Linked DNA regions of Cycloclasticus pugetii PS-1. The protein of the gene in region 1 interacts with the protein of each later gene in a pairwise test. Links are inferred from orthologs where the notes say so. Each region holds a gene or a part of one and is shown on either strand. Other genes may lie near its edges.

Evidence for each region.
Region 2: the proteins of rlmKL (region 1) and typA interact in binary tests that used the Escherichia coli proteins (3 or more experiments, as listed by UniProt). The link is inferred for Cycloclasticus pugetii PS-1 from one-to-one orthologs.

What each region holds. Positions count from the first base shown.
Region 1 is NZ_ARVU01000001.1:2,055,695-2,061,314, reverse strand. What follows is about bases 1,919-4,856. They hold rlmKL (bifunctional 23S rRNA (guanine(2069)-N(7))-methyltransferase RlmK/23S rRNA (guanine(2445)-N(2))-methyltransferase RlmL), read right to left. Parts: upstream 4,521-4,856; coding sequence 2,316-4,520; downstream 1,919-2,315. Other genes in these bases: CYCPU_RS0110030 (endonuclease/exonuclease/phosphatase family protein), read right to left, coding at 4,630-4,856; CYCPU_RS0110040 (putative quinol monooxygenase), read right to left, coding at 1,919-2,045. In the rest of the region: CYCPU_RS0110055 (DUF3622 domain-containing protein), read right to left, coding at 1-183; CYCPU_RS0110050 (CvfB family protein), read right to left, coding at 205-1,047; CYCPU_RS0110045 (potassium channel family protein), read right to left, coding at 1,195-1,620; more of CYCPU_RS0110040, read right to left, coding at 1,752-1,918; more of CYCPU_RS0110030, read right to left, coding at 4,857-5,620. UniProt on the Escherichia coli protein: Specifically methylates the guanine in position 2445 (m2G2445) and the guanine in position 2069 (m7G2069) of 23S rRNA. Methylation occurs before assembly of 23S rRNA into 50S subunits.
Region 2 is NZ_ARVU01000001.1:2,229,941-2,243,387, reverse strand. The notes cover bases 5,052-8,002. They hold typA (translational GTPase TypA), read right to left. Parts: upstream 7,462-8,002; coding sequence 5,641-7,461; downstream 5,052-5,640. Other genes in these bases: CYCPU_RS0110895 (class I SAM-dependent methyltransferase), read right to left, coding at 7,973-8,002; CYCPU_RS0110900 (rhodanese-like domain-containing protein), read right to left, coding at 7,528-7,926; CYCPU_RS0110910 (aldehyde ferredoxin oxidoreductase family protein), read right to left, coding at 5,052-5,302. Also shown: hisI (phosphoribosyl-AMP cyclohydrolase), read right to left, coding at 1-193; imidazole glycerol phosphate synthase subunit HisF, read right to left, coding at 190-963; hisA (1-(5-phosphoribosyl)-5-[(5-phosphoribosylamino)methylideneamino]imidazole-4-carboxamide isomerase), read right to left, coding at 965-1,699; imidazole glycerol phosphate synthase subunit HisH, read right to left, coding at 1,764-2,426; imidazoleglycerol-phosphate dehydratase HisB, read right to left, coding at 2,447-3,040; CYCPU_RS0110915 (MoaD/ThiS family protein), read right to left, coding at 3,127-3,381; more of CYCPU_RS0110910, read right to left, coding at 3,443-5,051; more of CYCPU_RS0110895, read right to left, coding at 8,003-8,569; CYCPU_RS0110890 (TrkH family potassium uptake protein), read right to left, coding at 8,569-10,008; Trk system potassium transporter TrkA, read right to left, coding at 10,011-11,411; CYCPU_RS0110880 (sigma-54-dependent transcriptional regulator), read right to left, coding at 11,424-12,791; CYCPU_RS0110875 (ATP-binding protein), read right to left, coding at 12,820-13,447. UniProt on the Escherichia coli protein: A 50S ribosomal subunit assembly protein with GTPase and nucleotide-independent chaperone activity, required for 50S subunit assembly at low temperatures, may also play a role in translation.

The DNA.
Region 1 (5,620 bases):
TTGCTTTTCTAAAAACAAGGCGAGTTCTTTTTCTGCCCATTGGACGGCTTCAGCTTCTGATTTAAACCCCGTTTGGGTTTTTGAAATAATCGTGTTTTTTGAACTGGCGCGACGAACGATGTCGGCTCTCCAGCTATCTTTTTCTGCGGAAGTTTGAAAAGTGTACTTTTTAGTAATGCTCATAAGTATAAGTTTGTCTTGAGTTTAAGAATCTGTTTCTAGCAAGCGTATGCCATCTTTTTCGATATTGATAATGCGCTGCTTATATAAACCACCAATGGCTTTTTTGAACGCACCCTTGCTCATCCCGAAGGTGTCAGAGATGATTTCTGGGCTGGATTTATCGTGAACCGGTGCAAAGTTATGGTTCTTTTTTAAATAATTAAGAATAATTTTACTGTATTTATCGCGTGTTTCTTTGCCGCCTTGGAGGCTTAAGTCTATTTTACCGTCGGGTCGAATACGTTTAATAAACCCTTTTTTTGATTGCCCGAAACTTAATTTTTGGAAGACATCATTTTTGTATAAAACCCCCCAATGTGAATGGTTAATGATGGCTTTAAAGCCTAAGTCGGTGCTGTTCGCAATGATAAGGTCAACTTGCTGTTGTGGGGTAAAGTCATGAGGTGCTTCATCATCGATGAACTTGTCTATTTTTGATGAAGCGACAATGCGCCCATCATTCTTGTCGAGGTATAAGTAGACTAAATAGGATTTGCCAACATCCATTGGTCGATGTTGTTCAGCAAATGGTACAAGAACATCTTTTTCTAACCCCCAGTCCAAAAAAGCACCCACATGTGTACGTGCCACGACTGTTAGGTAGGCAAATTCACCAACCTGAGCTTTGGGCTTTTTTGTGGTGGCAATCGGGCGGTCTTCTGAGTCGAGGTATAAAAAAACATAAATCAACGAACCAACGGTTAAATTACTTGGAGCCTGCTTGTTTGGCAGGAGAACTTCACCTAATTCTTTAGCATCTAAATAAAAGCCGAAGTCGAGCGACTTGATGACTTCTAATTGATGTGTTTTTCCTAGCGTAACCATGGTGTACTCCTAATATTCGGTGTGCTGGCAATTATACAGGTCGTTGACAGTTTAAATAATTAAAACAGATGGCTTCCTTGCATCAATACGCTTTATTGACGCTGTGTTTGCCAAAGAGCGGTGTGACCGAAGGTTAACATTACTGCGTCAACGATTATCCCAATAACGTTGCATTTCATAATATAAGAATGAGGCCGTCCAGGTGATTAATACCAGTCCGGTTAATGACTCTAAGCCGGTTAAATGGCGCAAATCACCGATGGGTTGAATATCCCCAAAGCCTAAGGTTGTAAAGGTGGTGAAAGATAAATACGTGCAATCAAGCAAACTACCATCAAAATTGCCTTCTAAATGCCCCCAGCCTTCAGCATGATGCATAAAGTAAAACGCAAAGGCAAACACCCAAACCTCTACCGCATGCGCAATAAGGGCAGTAAAAACGCCAAACAGTATTCTCAGTCGATGCTTTAATTTCATTTTTGGGATATATCGAGAAACACGGTATAAAAATTCGTAATGAATGATCACAGCAATGGCGACAACGAGTGAATTTAAAAAAAATATATGAAACATTGATTTGAGGAATAGGGGCTAAACGTAATGGTTATTGGTTGATTGTATACTGGCGGGCAGAAAATTATCGTGTTCATACGCATGAACGATTTATCGGCCTTAAGGGTATTCCGCCACTAGGTCGAGCGGGGTTAGATTGGGACAGTGGTCAAGTAGTGGGTAGTAGGCGGTGACGATAATAAATTGGCGAGTTTATCAATATCGCCACGCTCCGTCCGCCAGGCCATATAGCTTTCGTAGTCACTGCGTTGGCCCCACTTTTCAAGTAAAACAATATGGTGTCTATCGTCCTCATCACTGGTTACCGAAACACTTTGGCAGCCTTTGAAGGCACGTGTATCGGGTAGGATCGACATAAAAACGCTTAATAGCTCTTCTCGGTTTTCAGGGTTAACTTGTAAATCTAAAATAACATCAACTGTCATAGCGATACCTTTTACATGGTTTGCCCGTAGGACTATCCAGTATATGCCTATAAACTAAAGCCCGCAAGAATGAGGAAATACCCTGAGACTGGGCTTTATTCACCGTTACATAAGGGAATAAAGCGTTGTGAAGAACGAAAAACTCGATATTTGGGAGTAGGCCTTATAAACCGAGAATCAGGCCAAAACCAGCGACTAATAAACTGGCCTAACAGTAAAATGAGTAAGCAAGCTGTTTTATCGTGTACGTTTTTGAATATTTAAAACGGGTTAACGGTGTGCTAGTGACCAGCAATAATGTATTTTTGGATTTCGTTCAAAGTCTTTTGATATTGTTTTTTGACTAATATTTTGAACAGCCAAGTGGGTGAGTGAGGCTTCGTTTAATTTAAACTTTCGAAAGTTAGTTGAAAAGATCATTGTGCCTTTTTTGCTTAGTAACTTTGCCGCTTTATTAATTAATTCAACATGATCACGTTGAATATCAAACACATTGTCCATCCGTTTTGAGTTGGAAAAAGTGGGTGGGTCAATGAAGATAAGTTCGTACTTTTTTTGCTCTTCTACGGCAGTATCAAGCCATTCCATGCAGTTAGCTCGAATAAGCTGGTGCTTGTCTAAGTTTAAATGGTTTAGCTCAAAATTATTTTTTGCCCAATCTAAATAGGTTTTTGACATATCCACAGTTGTAGACGTGGTGGCACCGCCCAGTGCCGCATGTACAGTTGCCGCGCCTGTGTAGGCAAATAAGTTTAAAAACTGTTTACCGCCGGCGTGTTCGCCAATCCAAAAACGTATCGGGCGATGGTCTAAGAATAAACCTGTATCGAGGTAATCTTTGAAGTTGACGAGAAACTTTGCCTGCCCTTCGCTGACTTCATGGAAACCACCATCGGTACCTTGTTTTTCGTATTGTGTGCGACCTTTTTGGCGACGACGAATTTTCAGTGATAATTGCTGGGGAGGGATGTTTAATACCTCTGGCATAACGGCTAAGGCATCACGAAGACGTAGAATAGATTTAGCCTCATCAATGGTTTTTGGGGCTTCATACTCTTGTACATGTACCCACTTTTTTTCGCCTTGGTAAACATCAATGGCCAATGCGTACTCGGGTAAGTCTGCATCGTACAAGCGGTAACAATGGATGTTGTTTTTCTTCACCCAAGGGGAGAGTTTTTTAATGTTTTTGCGCAGGCGGTTTGCCAGCATGGTAGCGCCGTCGCTCCAATCACCGGGTGTCGGTAGTAAGGCTTTTTTTAAATTGTCGCCAATGTGTTGTTGCTGACTGGCATGCTGTCCTTCAAAGTGCCGTTCTGGGGTCACCGAAAAGTTAAAGACTTTACAAGCGATAGCGCCGTTAAATAGTTGGTACGACTTATGTGACTTTAATGAAACATTAAATGCAAGTTCAACATTACCGGTAAACACAGAGGCGTGCCAGCCGTTAAAGCGGGCCTTTAGGATGCTGCCAATTTCTTGATATAAGGGTTTGAGTTGTTTAATGTCGCCGAGTCGCTCACCATACGGTGGGTTAACGATAAACAAGCCAGGTTTCCATGACGGATCGGGGGCTACTTTTGTAAGCGGTAAGCTGGTGGCCTTAATAACGTCAGTAAGATGAGCCGCTTTAATATTGGCTTTAGCAATGCCAGCGTGTTTGATGCTGATATCAGAGCCGGTGATGGGTGGGATGTTATGTAGGCCTTTTTCTCGGCGATATTCGGCTTCTTTTATCAGTCGTTGCCATATTATGGGGTTAAAGTGTTTCCATGCTTGAAAGCCAAAATACTCACGCAGCAAGCCAGGTGCAATGTCGCCGGCCATCATGGCGGCTTCTGTTAAAAAAGTGCCTGATCCACACATGGGGTCGTATAAAGCACCGCCTTCGGCGGCTATCTTTGGCCAGCCTGCGCGAATTAAAATAGCCGCGGCAAGGTTCTCTTTTAATGGCGCTTCTACAGACTCAGTACGATAATGACGACGATGTAAGCTGTCGCCAGATAAGTCTAAGCTAAGCGTTACTTTATCTTCATTGATATATGCGTTAATGCGAATGTCTGGTTGCTCACGCTGGACGTTTGGCCGCTCGTCTGTTGCTTCTTTAAATTGGTCGACAATAGCATCTTTGATCACTTGCTCGGCATATCTCGAGTGGTTAATTTTTGAACGTCTAATAGAAGCGTCAATGGCAAAAGTGTTGTAGACATCGAAGTGCTTGGACCAATCTATTTTTAAGGCACCGGCATACAATTGCTCAGGTGTTTGTGCTGCATATCGAGCCAAGGGCACTAAGACGCGATTAGCAAGGCGAGACCATAGGCAAACGCGTAAAGCCATTTCCAATTCACCCTCAAAATAAACTCCACCGGCAGCTGGTTTTACTTGCAAGGCGCCGATTTGTTCCAATTCGTCGGCTAAGATCAGCTCCATGCCTTTGGCGGTTGTCGCGAAATAGTTATTGAGTTGTGGCATGGATATCCTTTTTAAGGTGGGTCGGCTAGAGGTGCTTGATTTGCAACGAACTAAGAAGGCTGGGTCCTTAGCGGTAAAAACTTAAGCGCTATGCGCATTTTAATCGTTTTTACGGCAAGGTAAAGGAAGCAATTACTGGCATGTGGTCAGATAAAGTGAGTGACTGAGCTTGTTCTACAAACGCATTTTGCACAGATAAATTTGGGCTGTAGAAGTAATAATCGATTGTCCGGTCAGGGTCTTGGCTTGATGAACTATTGGGGGCATAGGTGAACCATGCTTTGCGTTGCTCGGATTGCGTGTTTGCAAGGCTGGGTACCGCTAAATGTTGCTGGTACAAGGTTTCTATTGCAGATTGTTGATCGTAATTGCGACGTTGTTCTTGTGCGAGTAATGGATAGGCATTAGGCGGCAGTAAATTAAAATCGCCAGCAAGAACCCAAGGCGTTTGAGTCTTGTTAAGCGAATGTAATCGTTGATTAATTTGTGTTACTTGCCGTTCAAGGGTGTCGGTGCCTTTGGAAAAGGCGGATAAGTGAGTGTTTAAAAGCACCAGTTTATCTGCACCCTCTATGGGCAGGTGAACTTCCTGTAAGGCACGCTTAAGGTTAAATAATTGCGTGATGGGGTCTTGTGGGATAAGGCTGAGTTGAGTGCGTGTAGCCGTGGTTATTTTGTATTTTGAAATAATACTCAACTTGGTGCCCACAGCGCCCATGATACGTGGGTGAGGGAGATAGCGGGCTTGCCAATAAAAGCTACTGGTATGACAGGCATAATCGCTGGGAAGCAACTCAAGTAATTGAGCTAATTGATCGGCATGATCTGTTCGCTGAGCACCTTCATCGACTTCTTGTAAGAGGATAATATCCGGATTTTGCTGTGTAATTAGGTTGGCTAAACCCTTCAGGGTTTTTGTGATGTCGTCGCTAGAAGGGCGTTCATCGGGACCGGTATTATTAGGTAGGTCATAGAAAAAAACATAGTTTTTCCCCGCCATAAATTGAACATTTTGGTTATACAGCTTAAGGGTTTGGCCCGCCGTTAAACGGGGTGTGTTTTCGCCGCAGTATACCGCTTCTTGTTGAAGAGCTGGTGGG
Region 2 (13,447 bases), 180 kb from region 1 along the record:
ATTCTTCACCTTTATGCCAAAGTTTATTGCGAGAACGCGACCAATAAACAGCGTGCCCTTGTTCAACGGTAAGCTGTAAAGCTTGTTGGTTCATCCAAGCAAACATAAGTATTTTGCCTGTTTTGTGGTCTTGAGCTATAGCAGGGAGAAGGCCTTTTTCATCCCATTTTATTTCGTCAAGCCAGGTGCTCATAATCGAACCTCTATACCATTATCTTGCATGTGCTGTTTTGCTTCACCAATACTAAACTCTGCAAAGTGAAATATGCTAGCAGCGAGGACTGCATCGGCTTTACCTTTAGTGACGCCATCGACTAAATGGTCTAAGGTGCCAACACCGCCAGAGGCAATAACGGGTACTTCAACCGCTTCGCTGATGGCGCGGGTGAGTTCAAGATCAAACCCAATTTTAGTACCATCACGGTCCATACTGGTGAGTAAAATTTCACCGGCGCCTAAGGCAACCATTTTTTTTGCCCATTCGATGGCATCGATACCGGTTTCTTTTCGGCCACCATGGGTGAATATTTCCCAGCGTTTGGGTTCGCCGTTGGCGCTAACGCATTTAGCGTCAATAGCGACAACAATGCATTGTGAACCAAATCTCTCGGCGGCTTCCTTAACAAAGTTAGGGTTAAAAATAGCTGCGCTATTAATGCCAACTTTGTCTGCCCCTGCTTTTAGCATGCGGCTAATATCGGCTAATTCGCGAATACCTCCACCGACGGTTAGGGGAATAAAGACTTCATCGGCAACTTGTTCTATAACGTGCACAATGGTTTCGCGGTTATCCGAGGTGGCGGTAATATCAAGAAAGGTGATTTCATCCGCTCCTTCTTGGTCATAACGTCTGGCAACTTCAACGGGGTCGCCAGCATCTCGAATATCAACGAATTTGACGCCCTTAACAACACGGCCATTGTCTACATCTAGGCAAGGAATAATACGTTTGGCCAGTGCCATATTAAGCAAACGTCTCGGCTAGTTTTTCACCTTCAGCAAAATCAAGCGTGCCTTCGTAAATAGCCCTACCGGTTATGGCGCCCATGATGCCATCATCGGCCACCTTACCTAGGGCATAAATGTCATCCATATTGGTAATACCGCCAGAGGCAATAACTGGAATACGAATAGAGCGGGCGAGTTTGGCGGTGGCTTCAACATTGACGCCTTTCATCATGCCATCTCGACCGATATCTGTATAAATAATAGACTCAACACCGTCATTTTCAAAATGCTGTGCTAGGTCGATAACATCGTGATTAGATAGTTTTGACCAGCCATCAATAGCGACTTTGCCATCCTTTGCATCTAGGCCAACGATAATATGGCCAGGGAACTCTGCGCAGACATCACCAACAAAGTGGGGGGCGCTGACTGCCTTTGTGCCGATAATGACGTATTGTACGCCAGCATTAAGGTAGGTCTGAATAGTATCTTCGTCACGGATACCACCGCCAACTTGGATGATTAAATCGGGGTGAGCCTGGGCAATATCGTGAACAACACCTGCGTTTACAGGCTTGCCAGCAAAAGCACCGTCCAAGTCAACGAGGTGTAGCCGCTTAGCGCCTTCATTTACCCAGCGTGAAGCAACCTCTACAGGGTTGTCTGAAAAAATAGTTTCATCATCCATGCGGCCTTGGCGTAAGCGAACGCACTTACCTTCTTTAAGATCAATGGCGGGAATAAGAATCATGTTAGTTGTTCCTGGTGGTGTTAAGGGTTGCGTTTAAAGGGTATCTGTTTGATTGGAAAAATAGTTAAGCATGTCCATTTGATTCAGCTGTACCATCCCATTTTAAGAAGTTTCTAAGTAACTGCAATCCTGCATGTTGGCTTTTTTCAGGGTGGAATTGTACAGCGACTATATTTTTCCACATAAGCGCACAGGGAAAGGGGGCTGGGTAGTTTGTGGTAGCAGAGGTGTGTTCTTCGCCCACTTCGCTAGCATGATAGCCATGAACAAAATAAAATCGTTCGTTTTGAGCTATATTATTAAAAAGTGGGTTTTTGTTTGTGTAATTAACTTCATTCCACCCCATGTGTGGAATTTTAATAGTATTTCCCTGTTCATCATATGTTCCTGATGGAAACTTTATAACATTTCCAGGGATAATGCCTAAGCATGTAACCCCATTGTTCTCATCGCTATGTTGCAATAACGCTTGCATACCAAGACAAATACCGAGTAAAGGTTTGTTCTGTGCGACTTGTTTAATGATGTCATCTAAACCTGTTTTTTGTAGTGCAGCCATACAGTCACGAATAGCGCCTACGCCAGGGAAAACAACGTGATCAGCAGATAAAATAATATTTTTATCGGCCGTTACAATAACAGTAGCGTTTGGGGAAGCGGTTTTTAGTGCTTTTTCGATGGAGTGTAAGTTCCCCATCCCATAGTCAATAACGGCAACGGTGGCCATAATTTAGATCTCGTTTAGTGTTACAAGCAACCTTTTGTTGAAGGGACGATGCCTTCCATACGGGGGTCTCTTTCTAATGAAAAACGAAGAGCCCGGCCAAACGCTTTAAAGATAGTTTCAGCAACGTGGTGTGCATTAAGGCCTTTTAAATTATCTATATGTAAAGAGATGTTGGCATGGTTTACGAAACCTTGGAAAAATTCACGAAATAAATCAACGTCAAAATCTCCAATTCTTGCGCGAGGGAATTCGACATCGTAAACAAGTCCCGGGCGGCCAGAAAAATCGATTACAACCCGAGATAAAGCTTCGTCTAGTGGTACGTAGGCATGACCATAACGATAAATGCCTTTGCGGTCGCCCAGCGCGTCAGTAACAGCTTTGCCTAATGTAATGCCTAGGTCCTCAACGGTGTGATGAGCGTCGATATGCAAATCGCCCTTGGCATTAATGTCCAAATCTATCATGCCGTGACGAGCAATCTGGTCAAGCATATGTTCGAGAAAGGGGATTCCCGTAGAAAAGTTTGTTTTACCGTTACCGTCTAAGTTGATAGAAACTGAGATTTGGGTTTCTAGGGTGTCGCGATTAACAGTTGCTGTTCTGCTATCCATTTTTAAAGTATATGCTATGTTGCGAGTAAGCTGGCATTTTCCCAATAACGAGAAAGGATAGCAAGCAGGAAATAGGCGTTTATCTGTTAGCCGCCAACAACCGGAGGCCAGAGACTTAACGTGTCGCCATCTTTAAGCAGTGTGGAGTCACGTTTGTCTTTGTCGATATAAGTGCCATTTAAAATAACTAAATGTAGAGTCTTATGTGATAAATTTTCACGATCGGCAATGCTGGTGATGGTATCACCAGCTTGAATAGGAACCGTTCTAATTTCTCCGCCTATATTTTCAGGTGCTATTTTAGCTAAAGAGGCGAAAAGTTTGAGGGTGATTGTAGGCATGTTCTATATGGTAAAGACAGAGCAGTCACAACGACTGCTCTGTCGGATACAAAGTGATAATTTACAAACTTAGGCGTTGTTTTGTTGCTTCTTTAAGTGTGCCGTCTTGATTCCAACCACGAACTTCGTAGTATTCGGGCAACATTCTATCTAACTCACAAACTTCACCTTTTGCAGGGCCTGCTTTGACAGGCTCACTTAATAAGCGAGGTGGAAGCGTGTCATCGGCAGCAGTGAAACCAGCATTGTTGTTGAACTCACGCTCAAGGTTCCAAACGCGCTCGCCTAATTGGCCGAGTCTTTCAGCTGTCCAGTCGCCTTCGCAGGCAGCATCAATTTGTTCTGCCACTTCTTCAATGCCTTGTGCGAATGATGAGAAGGTGCAGATGCCGGCAGAATCAAACACACTAGTTGTATCTTGGAATGCCATCAGTAGTTCTGCTTTTCCTTCATAGGCTAATGGATCTGTTTTGAAAGGTATCCCGGCTGTTTCTGAGCCGTTAGTGTAACCACGTACGTGACAGGCGCCACGGTTTGATGTGGCATATCCAAGACCCATGCCTTTTACAGCACGAGCATCATAGGCTGGAAACTCTTGCCCTTTAACAACAATAGCGAGGTCTGGGCGGCCGTATTTTTCACAAAAACGAAGTGAACTTTGAGCGAGTTCTTGTCCAAAGCCTTCATGTTTTGCAATCAGTTCAATACATTCCACCATCGCCTCAGCATTGCCAAAGTTCATTTCAATGCCGCCAGTATCTTCTTTTGTAAGGATGCCTAGCTCATATAACTCCATGGCTGCAGCAATAGTGGCGCCTGCTGAGATGGGGTCAAGAGCTTGCTCATTACAGACAAAGTTAGCATAGGTCACGGCGTCTAAATCATCTACACCGGTATCGCAACCTAATGCCCATGCAGCTTCATATTCATTACCACCAGAATTACCTTTAAAGTGCTTATGGATGTCATCACGGTTTTTAATGCTGAAATGCTCTGGGTCGATTGTTGAGATACGTCCACAAGATATAGTGCAGGCAAAGCAGCCGGCATTTCGTGTTAAGTTTGGCTTACCGTCACTTTCCCTTGGTACGGCCATTGCCTCACTTGACAGTTTAGGTGCATTGTCAAAGGTGCTGTCTTGCCAGTTTCTAGCCGGTAAAGCACCCACTTCGTTCATATGGTTCATCATGACATTGGTACCTAAGGCGCTGAGGCCTTGAGTCATTTCACTGTCAGCGATAATTTTTTTAGCTTTGTTGGTGGCTTCGAAGAAACGTTTTGGATCTTTTATATTGCCAACACCTTTGCTGCCTCTAAGGGTCACCGCTTTGACATTTTTTGAACCCATAACAGCGCCTACGCCGGAACGCCCAGCAGCACGATGTAAGTCATTAACGATAGCAGAATATAGGTTGCCCTTTTCACCAGGTAGGCCAATAGCAGCGATTCTTAGTTGAGGGTCTTGGTGTTTATTATGAAGCCATTCATCGGCTTCCCAAACAGATTTGCCCCAAATCTCATCCGCCGGCAGGATCTCGCATTTTTCATCAACGATGCTGATATAAACTGGGGAGCTTGCTTTGCCTTCTAGGATAATCATATCCCAGCCAGCACATTTCATTTCGTTGCCAAAAAAACCACCTGAATTTGAGCAAGCCAGAGCATTGGTTAAGGGGCTTTTAGTGACACAAGAGTAACGACCACCCGTTGAAGCCATGGTGCCTGTTAGTGGGCCTGTTACCATATACAGCTTGTTTTCTGGCGCTAGAGGCTCGACGGTTGGGTCCACTTCTTCTGTAAGGTACTTTGTCGCTAGCCCTCTCTGGCCTAGATAAAGTTCTGCCCACTCCATATTGAGAGGTTCTTCAGAAGATGTCCTGTTTGTTAGATTTATGCGTAATACTTTTTTAGTCCAGCTCATGATCTACACCCTGAATATATTAGAATTGGTTTAGTATAGTAAGTCTGATGTGGATGAAAGACAATATGTTTTGATGAAATAAACGTTGTAGGGTGTAAGGATATGCTTACCCTGATTGAGGTTGTAGATGATTATTTACTAGGGATGTCAGGTCTATACTTTTAACGTCGCTAGAAAATTTATGAGAAGGATCTCACCAAACAAGGATTGTTTGCTAGGGAAGTGTAAAGGATTACACAATCAGTATGGATGCTGGTAAGGATCAAATTTTTTGCCAACCAAGCAATGCGACCACTTAACCGGCGGAGTTTACTCCGCCGGTTTTTTTGTGCCTGATATTAAGACTTTGGTGCGCGTGAGGCACGTTTACGTTCGTTTTCGGTTAGTAATTTTTTCCTTAGACGAATATGGTGAGGTGTGACTTCAACTAACTCGTCATCTTCAATAAACTCAAGCGCTTGTTCTAGCGTCATGACGACGGGAGGAACGAGTGTTAAGGCTTCATCTGTGCCCGATGCACGCACGTTAGTAAGCTGTTTGCCTTTGGTCGGGTTGACGACTAAATCATTACCGCGTGAATGAAGCCCCACGATTTGTCCTTCGTAGACTTCTTCGGCATGACCTAAGAATAATTTACCTCTTTCTTGCAGGTTGAATAAGCCGAAAGCCAATGTTTTGCCTTTGACCATAGAAACTAAAACGCCGTTTTGTCGAGAGGTGATTTCGCCGTCTTTCACTTGACCATAATGATCAAAGACACTGGTCATGATACCCGAGCCAGACGTCAGCGTTAGGAAGTGACCGCGGAAGCCGATTAAACCACGCGAGGGGCTCATAAATTCAAGTCGTATGCGTCCTTTACCGTCAGGCTCCATATTGGTTAGCTCGGCTTTACGTAAACCCATTTCTTCCATAATGGGTCCTTGGTGCTGTTCTTCAATGTCAATTACAACCATTTCGAACGGTTCCTGCATTTTGCCATCAATTTCTTTTTGGATGACTTCAGGGCGAGCAACACCTAGTTCAAAGCCTTCACGTCGCATGGTTTCTATCAGCACAGATAAGTGCAATTCGCCTCGACCAGATACGATGAATTTGTCAGGTGAGTCGCCGGGCTCAACACGCAGAGCAACGTTATGGATAAGTTCTTGGTTAAGACGGTCTTTAATATTTCGCGAAGTGACAAACTTGCCATCTTGTCCAGCAAAAGGTGAGTTGTTAACAGAAAAGGTCATGCTAACGGTTGGTTCGTCTACAGACAGCGCAGGCATGGCTTCAACATGATCAGGGTCGCAGAGTGTGTCAGAAATTCCAAGACCGTCGATGCCGTTAATGCAAACGATGTCGCCAGCGAATGCTTCGTCAACGTCTATACGTTCAAGGCCTAAATGACCTTTTACGTTTAGTACTTTGCCTTTACGCTGTTTGTCATTGCTATCAATAATAGTAACGGTTTGCCCTGGTTTTAAGCTGCCACGAGTAATGCGACCAACACCAATAACACCCACATAGCTATCGTAGGCCAGTGATGAAATTTGCATTTGGAATGGGGCGTTTACATCAACAACAGGCGTGGGAACGTTGTCTCTAATAATTTCAAATAATGGGGTCATATCATCGGCTAGCTCATCTGCTTCTGGGCCAGCAATACCATTAATGGCAGAGGCATAAATAACAGGAAAATCGAGCTGTTCATCGGTGGCGCCAAGTTTGTCGAACAGGTCAAAAACCTGGTCAATAACCCAGTCAGGGCGTGCGCCTGGCCTGTCAACTTTGTTGATAACAACAATGGGCTTTAAGCCTTGTTCAAAAGCTTTAGAGGTTACAAAGCGTGTTTGTGGCATTGGGCCATCAACTGCATCAACCAATAATAGGACACAATCAACCATTGAAAGAACTCGCTCGACTTCGCCACCAAAATCGGCATGGCCCGGGGTGTCCACAATATTAATATGAAGACCTTGCCACTCAATCGCTGTGTTTTTTGCGAGGATGGTAATGCCGCGCTCTTTTTCTTGGTCGTTAGAATCCATGATTCTTTCTGTACCAGAGTTTTTACGGTCTAATGTGCCGGATTGTTCTAGTAATTTGTCAACGAGGGTGGTTTTGCCATGGTCAACGTGGGCGATAATGGCGATATTACGGAGGTTCTGTTTCACGAAATTAGGTTCCTTTGATTGGGTGAGTATCGGTTGATATGAATATGAGTTATGTATAGAGCGACGTTAGCTTTGTTCCCAAGGGAGTTGATGATAGCGCCAGCCCCCCAGCTTGCCTCGATGGTTGTTTTTATCTTTATCGCCTTCAAAGCCTTCATTCATGTTGTATAAGGACTGGTAGCCAGCCTCTTCTAATAATTTAGCCGCTTCCATTGAGCGTGCGCCACTGCGGCACATTAAAACAATGGTTGTTGACTTTGAAGGGACGTGCTTTTCAACCTGTTCAACAAAATCGGGTAAAGGTTTCCAGTTAGGTGGTCTTTTAAGCGGTACGTGGATAGCGCCAATGGGGTGGCCTACAAAAGAAAATTCAATAAATGTACGGGTGTCGATCAATACGGCATGAGAGTCGTTGTTAAGAATTTCGTAAGCCTGGGTAGGCGAGGTGCTTTTGATGCTAGTCATGGATTGACCTAAATTAACGTTAGCCGCTTATTATACAATGATATTTCTAGTTGAGTGGGGGTTTCAGCATTGCGGGCTTTTGAGCAATGAGAATGGCTTCATTTCGAAGGCCTTTACTAGCGTCGCCAATAAGGCCCTCCTCATGATAAATAATAGGTGTTAGTTGAGAAAAAAGGGATAATAACTCTCCTTTTTTCAGCAAAAAATCAGGGTTGCTTGGCCCGCCCGGTTGCGCTTTTTCACGCGTAAATGTTTGATAAAAAAGCAGCCCTTGTGGCTTTAGTGTGGTGATGATGTCGTCAATGTGTTGTCGGTCTAGAAAGTATGAGACCGTAACAATATCGTAGTAATTTTTTGCAAACACACCATCGTTAATATTAACAACCGAGGTGCGTATATTGTCTGCAGGCCCTTTGCGCTGATCGATCTGACTGATAGCAACCGGTGAAATATCCCAAGCATCGACAGTTAGTCCTCGTTGAGCTAAAAAGAACGTATTGCCGCCCACGCCACAAGCTAGATCGAGGGCACGTCCTTGCTTGGGCAATAGGTGTGAATATTGAGATAACATAGCAGCCGGTTTAGGATCAGCTGCTTCTCGCTGACTATAGATACGGTCCCACTTGTGTTGTAAATCCGACACTAATCGCGCCAAAAAACAGGGCTAAATAAGACCAGCAAGGTGAAAATTTCTAGTCGGCCAAGCAGCATGGAAAAGCAGGCAATCCACTTGCTTGTGTCTGGAAGGGTTGCGTAGCTACTACTAATATCGCCTAGCCCCGGTCCGAGATTGTTAAGGGTTGCTGCAACGGCTGAAAAAGCGGTGATTTGGTCTAGTCCTGTCATCATCATTAAAATCATTAACAGACCAAAAGATAAAATATAGGCAGAAAAGAAACTCCAAACTGCATTGATAACCGGCCTTGAAACGACACGTTGATCAAGTTTTATTGGCATGTCGGCATGTGGATGGATCAAATGTGTTATCTCTTTGCCAAGCTGTTTGAGCAAAATTAAAATGCGGATAACCTTAATCCCGCCTGCTGTAGATCCGCCGCAACCACCATAGAAACTCATAAAAAGAAGTAACACCGGGATGAATAAAGGCCAGTTGGCGTGGTTGGAGGAAGTAAACCCTGTCGTTGTGGCGAATGAGACGACTTGAAATAGGGTTTGTTCAATAATATCAACATGACCTAAAAAAAGTAGGACTCCCGATATCAACAGAGTGTGTACAACGAGAATGCTGAGATAGGTTTGAAACTCATTATTATGAGTATAAACTTTAAGGCTGAGTGATTTGGCTGCTCTAAAGTGAAGTGCGAAATTTATACCCGCAACAAGCATAAATACAATGCAAATATAATTTAAGGCGGTACTGTCAAAAAAAGCAAAGCTCAGGTCATGGGTTGAAAAGCCTCCAATAGAAACGGTACTAAAACTATGTGTTAGTGCGTCAAAAAATGTCATGCCACCGATCCAATAGGCCAGTGTACATGCGATGGTTAAGCCAAGATAGATCTCCCATAGTGCTTTGGCTGTTTCGGTGATACGGGGTGTCAATTTTGCATCTTTAACGGGCCCAGGCATCTCAGTTTTATAAAGCTGCATTCCACCGATGCCCAGCATAGGTAAGACGGCAACGGCGAGTACGACAATACCCATGCCACCAAACCACTGGAGTTGTTGACGGTAAAAAAGAATAGACTTTGGCAGCGTATCGAGCCCTGTAATAACTGTTGCCCCAGTAGTGGTTAAGCCTGAAATGGATTCAAATATAGAATCGGTTAATGACAAGGAAGGCAGACTAGAGAAATATAGTGGGATGGCTCCGGACAGTCCAAGGCTAACCCAGAAAAGAGTAGCAATAACGAAGCCATCTCGTGTTCTTAAATCTCCTTTAGCATTTTTGGCGCTTAACCAGAGCACAAAGCCGGTTAGGAAAATAGTAAAAAAACCGATCAAAAACGGTTGGTGGTTTTGTTCGTCGTAAATAAAAGACACGGCTATGGGTGGTAGCATGGTGATGCTAAATAGGCCTAATAATAGACCTGATACGCGTCTAATAACGTTGTAATGCATGTTTAATTAATAAATCGGCGAAGGAAGGATTTTGGCGGCTGAAAAAGCGCCTCTACCTGGTGAATTAAAGACTTATCTGCAACAAAAATAATCAGGTGGTCACCACTTTTAATAATGACATCCTGTCTTGCTGGAATGGAAATATTCTCTCTTACTAAACCAATAATCATGCTGCCGTTAGGTAGCTTAACATCCCGTATGGCTTGACCATCGAGGTTATTCTTTTGTCCCCTACTTGAGACAATCGCTTCAAATGCTTCGGCTTTGCCCCGCAATAAAGAATGGACACTCGCAATAGCGCCTTGTCTGATATGCGATAATATTTTTCCAATGGTGGTGTGTTGAGGGTAAATGACATTATCAATGGCCCCGTTATCTACCATGCTCATATAGGCATTTCTATCGACTAAGCTCATGACAACCTTTGCGCCAAGGCTTTTGGCCAACATGGAACATAGAATATTCGTTTCATCGTCGCTTGTCAGCGTGCAAAAGACATCGGTTCTGTCAATGTTTTCATCCAGCAAAAAGGCTTCGTCTGTAGTGTCGCCGGACAGTACGATACTATGGTCTAACTGTTCTGATAGCTCGTAGGCTTTTTCGCTGCTTTTAGTGATGATTTTAACTTGTAAGGTGTTCTCAAGCTCTTTAGCTAAACCAAGACCAATACGGCCACCACCTGCAATAATTAATCGTTTATAGGCTTTATCTTGATTGAAGAGTACGCTCAGTACTTGCTGAATATCCTTAGATGGCGCAATAAAGAAAACGCGATCGTGTTCTTCAATAATGGTGTGATAGTTGGGAATGATGATTTCGCTATCTCTATAAATGAGCGCTATTCTGGCGTAAACGCCACGTAATAAACGGGTCAAATCATCAAGTGATTTTCCGACTAATGCGCAATCTCGGTTGCATTTTGTTTCTACAAGGCTGAGGACGCCGTTAGCGAAGGATAAAACTTGCTGTGAGCCGGGATGCAAAATGAGGTTTTTTATAAATTGTACGATCTCATTTTCGGGGTTGATAATAACGTCAATTGGGATGGCGTTAGGGTTAAAAAGTTGTTCTTGAACGTCAATGAAGGTTCTTGCTCTTACGCGCGCGATTTTTTTCGGGACCTTAAATAAGTAGTGAGCGACTTGGCAAGCGGTCATATTTGTTTCATCGCTGTCTGTTGCTGCGATGATGATATCGGCATACTTGGTGCCGGCGCTTTCTAAGACATCTGGATGAGAGACATTGCCGCAAATGGCTGAAACATCAAGCCTTTCACAGACAGCGTCTATTACTTTTTGATCTTTATCAATCAGTGTGATATCGATATTTTCGCTAGACAAGTTGCTGGCAACAGTAGAGCCTACTCGACCGGCCCCTAAAATAATAATTCTCATAGGATACAGCGATAGCGCGAGTTAGCGTTTTCCTTTAAACTCAATGCCCAAGGCATGAAGTTTGCGGTAAAGGTGAGTTCTTTCCATGCCAGTTGTTTCAGCCAGTTTAGTAACGCTGCCTTTGTGCTGATCAAGGTGGTAATCAAGGTAGGCTTTTTCAAATTGTGCTCTAGCATCTTTAAGGGGTAAATCATAAAAGATTGGTATGTCGTTTGATGTTATGACGGATCTTGCAGATTCACCGAGCGTTGTTTTGACTTCAGTTAGACCGATCTCGTCCCCAATGCCTAGTATTAAGAGGCGTTGAACCACATTCCTTAGTTCGCGTATATTCCCTAACCACGTATAATCGCTTAAAAATTGTTGCGCCGCAATGGTGAATTTACGTTTTGGTAAGTTTTCTCGCTTTATGTAGTGCTGGAGATAGAAATCTAATAGTAAAGGGATATCCTCTTTTCTATCTTTTAACGAGGGCAAATGAAGGCAGGCGACATTCAGTAAATAGTATAAGTCTTTTCTAAATTGACCATTTTGAATGGCTTCTTCCAGGTCTCGTCGGGTCGAGGCGATAACTCTTACATCAGCTTTAACCTCTTCGTGGCCGCCAATGCGTTGAAATGATTTAGATTCTAATGCACTCAGTAAGCGGTGTTGGGTTTCACTGTCCATGTCACCAATTTCATCGATGAACAAGGTACCGTGGTTTGCTTTTTCCAATAAACCGTAGTGAATAGAGTCGCCGTCTTCACGACCAAAAAATTCTTCTAAGGCATTATGGGAAGTGATAATGCCTGTATTCAACTCTATAAAAGGCCCTTGTTTTCTGGTGCTATGTTCGTGAATATATCGTGCGAGTGTTTCTTTACCGCTACCAGGTTCGCCCGTTAATAATATGCGAGTGTCATGCTGTCCGAGTCGGCGTGCCTGCTCAAGAAGTTGTTGAATTTGTGGGCTGCTGCCAAGAGGCTCCTGAATGGTATTTGAATATTGTTTAAGGTCGATATTCTCTTGTTTAAGTTTTTCAGCTTCCAGTGCGCGTTCAATGGTCAGTAATAGTTTGGCAATGGATAATGGCTTTTCTAGAAAGTCATAAGCGCCTAAACGCGTGGCTTCCACAGCGGTTTCAACGGTGCCGTGCCCAGACATCATAATGACCGGGCAAGATAAATCTCCCGATGTAGACCAGTCTTTTAATAAGGTGACGCCGTCGGTATTCGGCATCCAAATATCCAGTAAAATTAAGTCATGGCGACACTCATGACGTGCTTGCTGAGCGGTTACAGCGCTATCAGCAGTAGATACTTCATAGTCTTCATCTTCGAGAATATCCCTAATTAGGCTGCGAATATCGGGTTCGTCGTCAATAACAAGAATATGAGGTTTGTTCATAAAGTGTATCCGTAATGATTAGGTTTTTTTAGGGAGTCGTAATAGGGAGTTGAATAATGAAATTAGCCCCGTGTGGAGTAACCGGCTTGGTAATGATCGTGCCGCCATGTTCCTCGATGATTTTTTTAACAATAGCCAGTCCAAGCCCAGTACCTTTCTCTTTGGTCGTCGCATAGGGTTCGAAAATGCGTTCAATATCGGAATTATCTACGCCTGGGCCATTATCAGCAATACAAATCTCGATTGAATCATTGGCTTTATTGTAGTTGGCCGATATGTTGATTTCTCCAAATTCGTCGTCAGCAATGGCTTCTTGCGCATTTTTTATCAGGTTAATGAAAACTTGTCGTAATCGAACTGGGTCTGCATAGGCGTTGGGTAAATCGTTATCAATAGTTACTATAAGGTGTTGAACTTGGCCTTGATACAAAGAAGCGATGTCATCGATAAGCTGGCTTATTGATATCACTTGGGGTTTGGACTGTGGTGGGCGTGCGAAATTCGAAAAGTCATTGACCATGCTTTTTAAGGCGCTGACCTGTTGTACGATGGTCTCTGTCGATTTTTTCAGTACTTTATTGGCATCATCATTGAGCTGTGAGTGAAGTTTTCTTTGTAGCCGTTCAGCAGATAATTGAATCGGGGTTAAGGGGTTT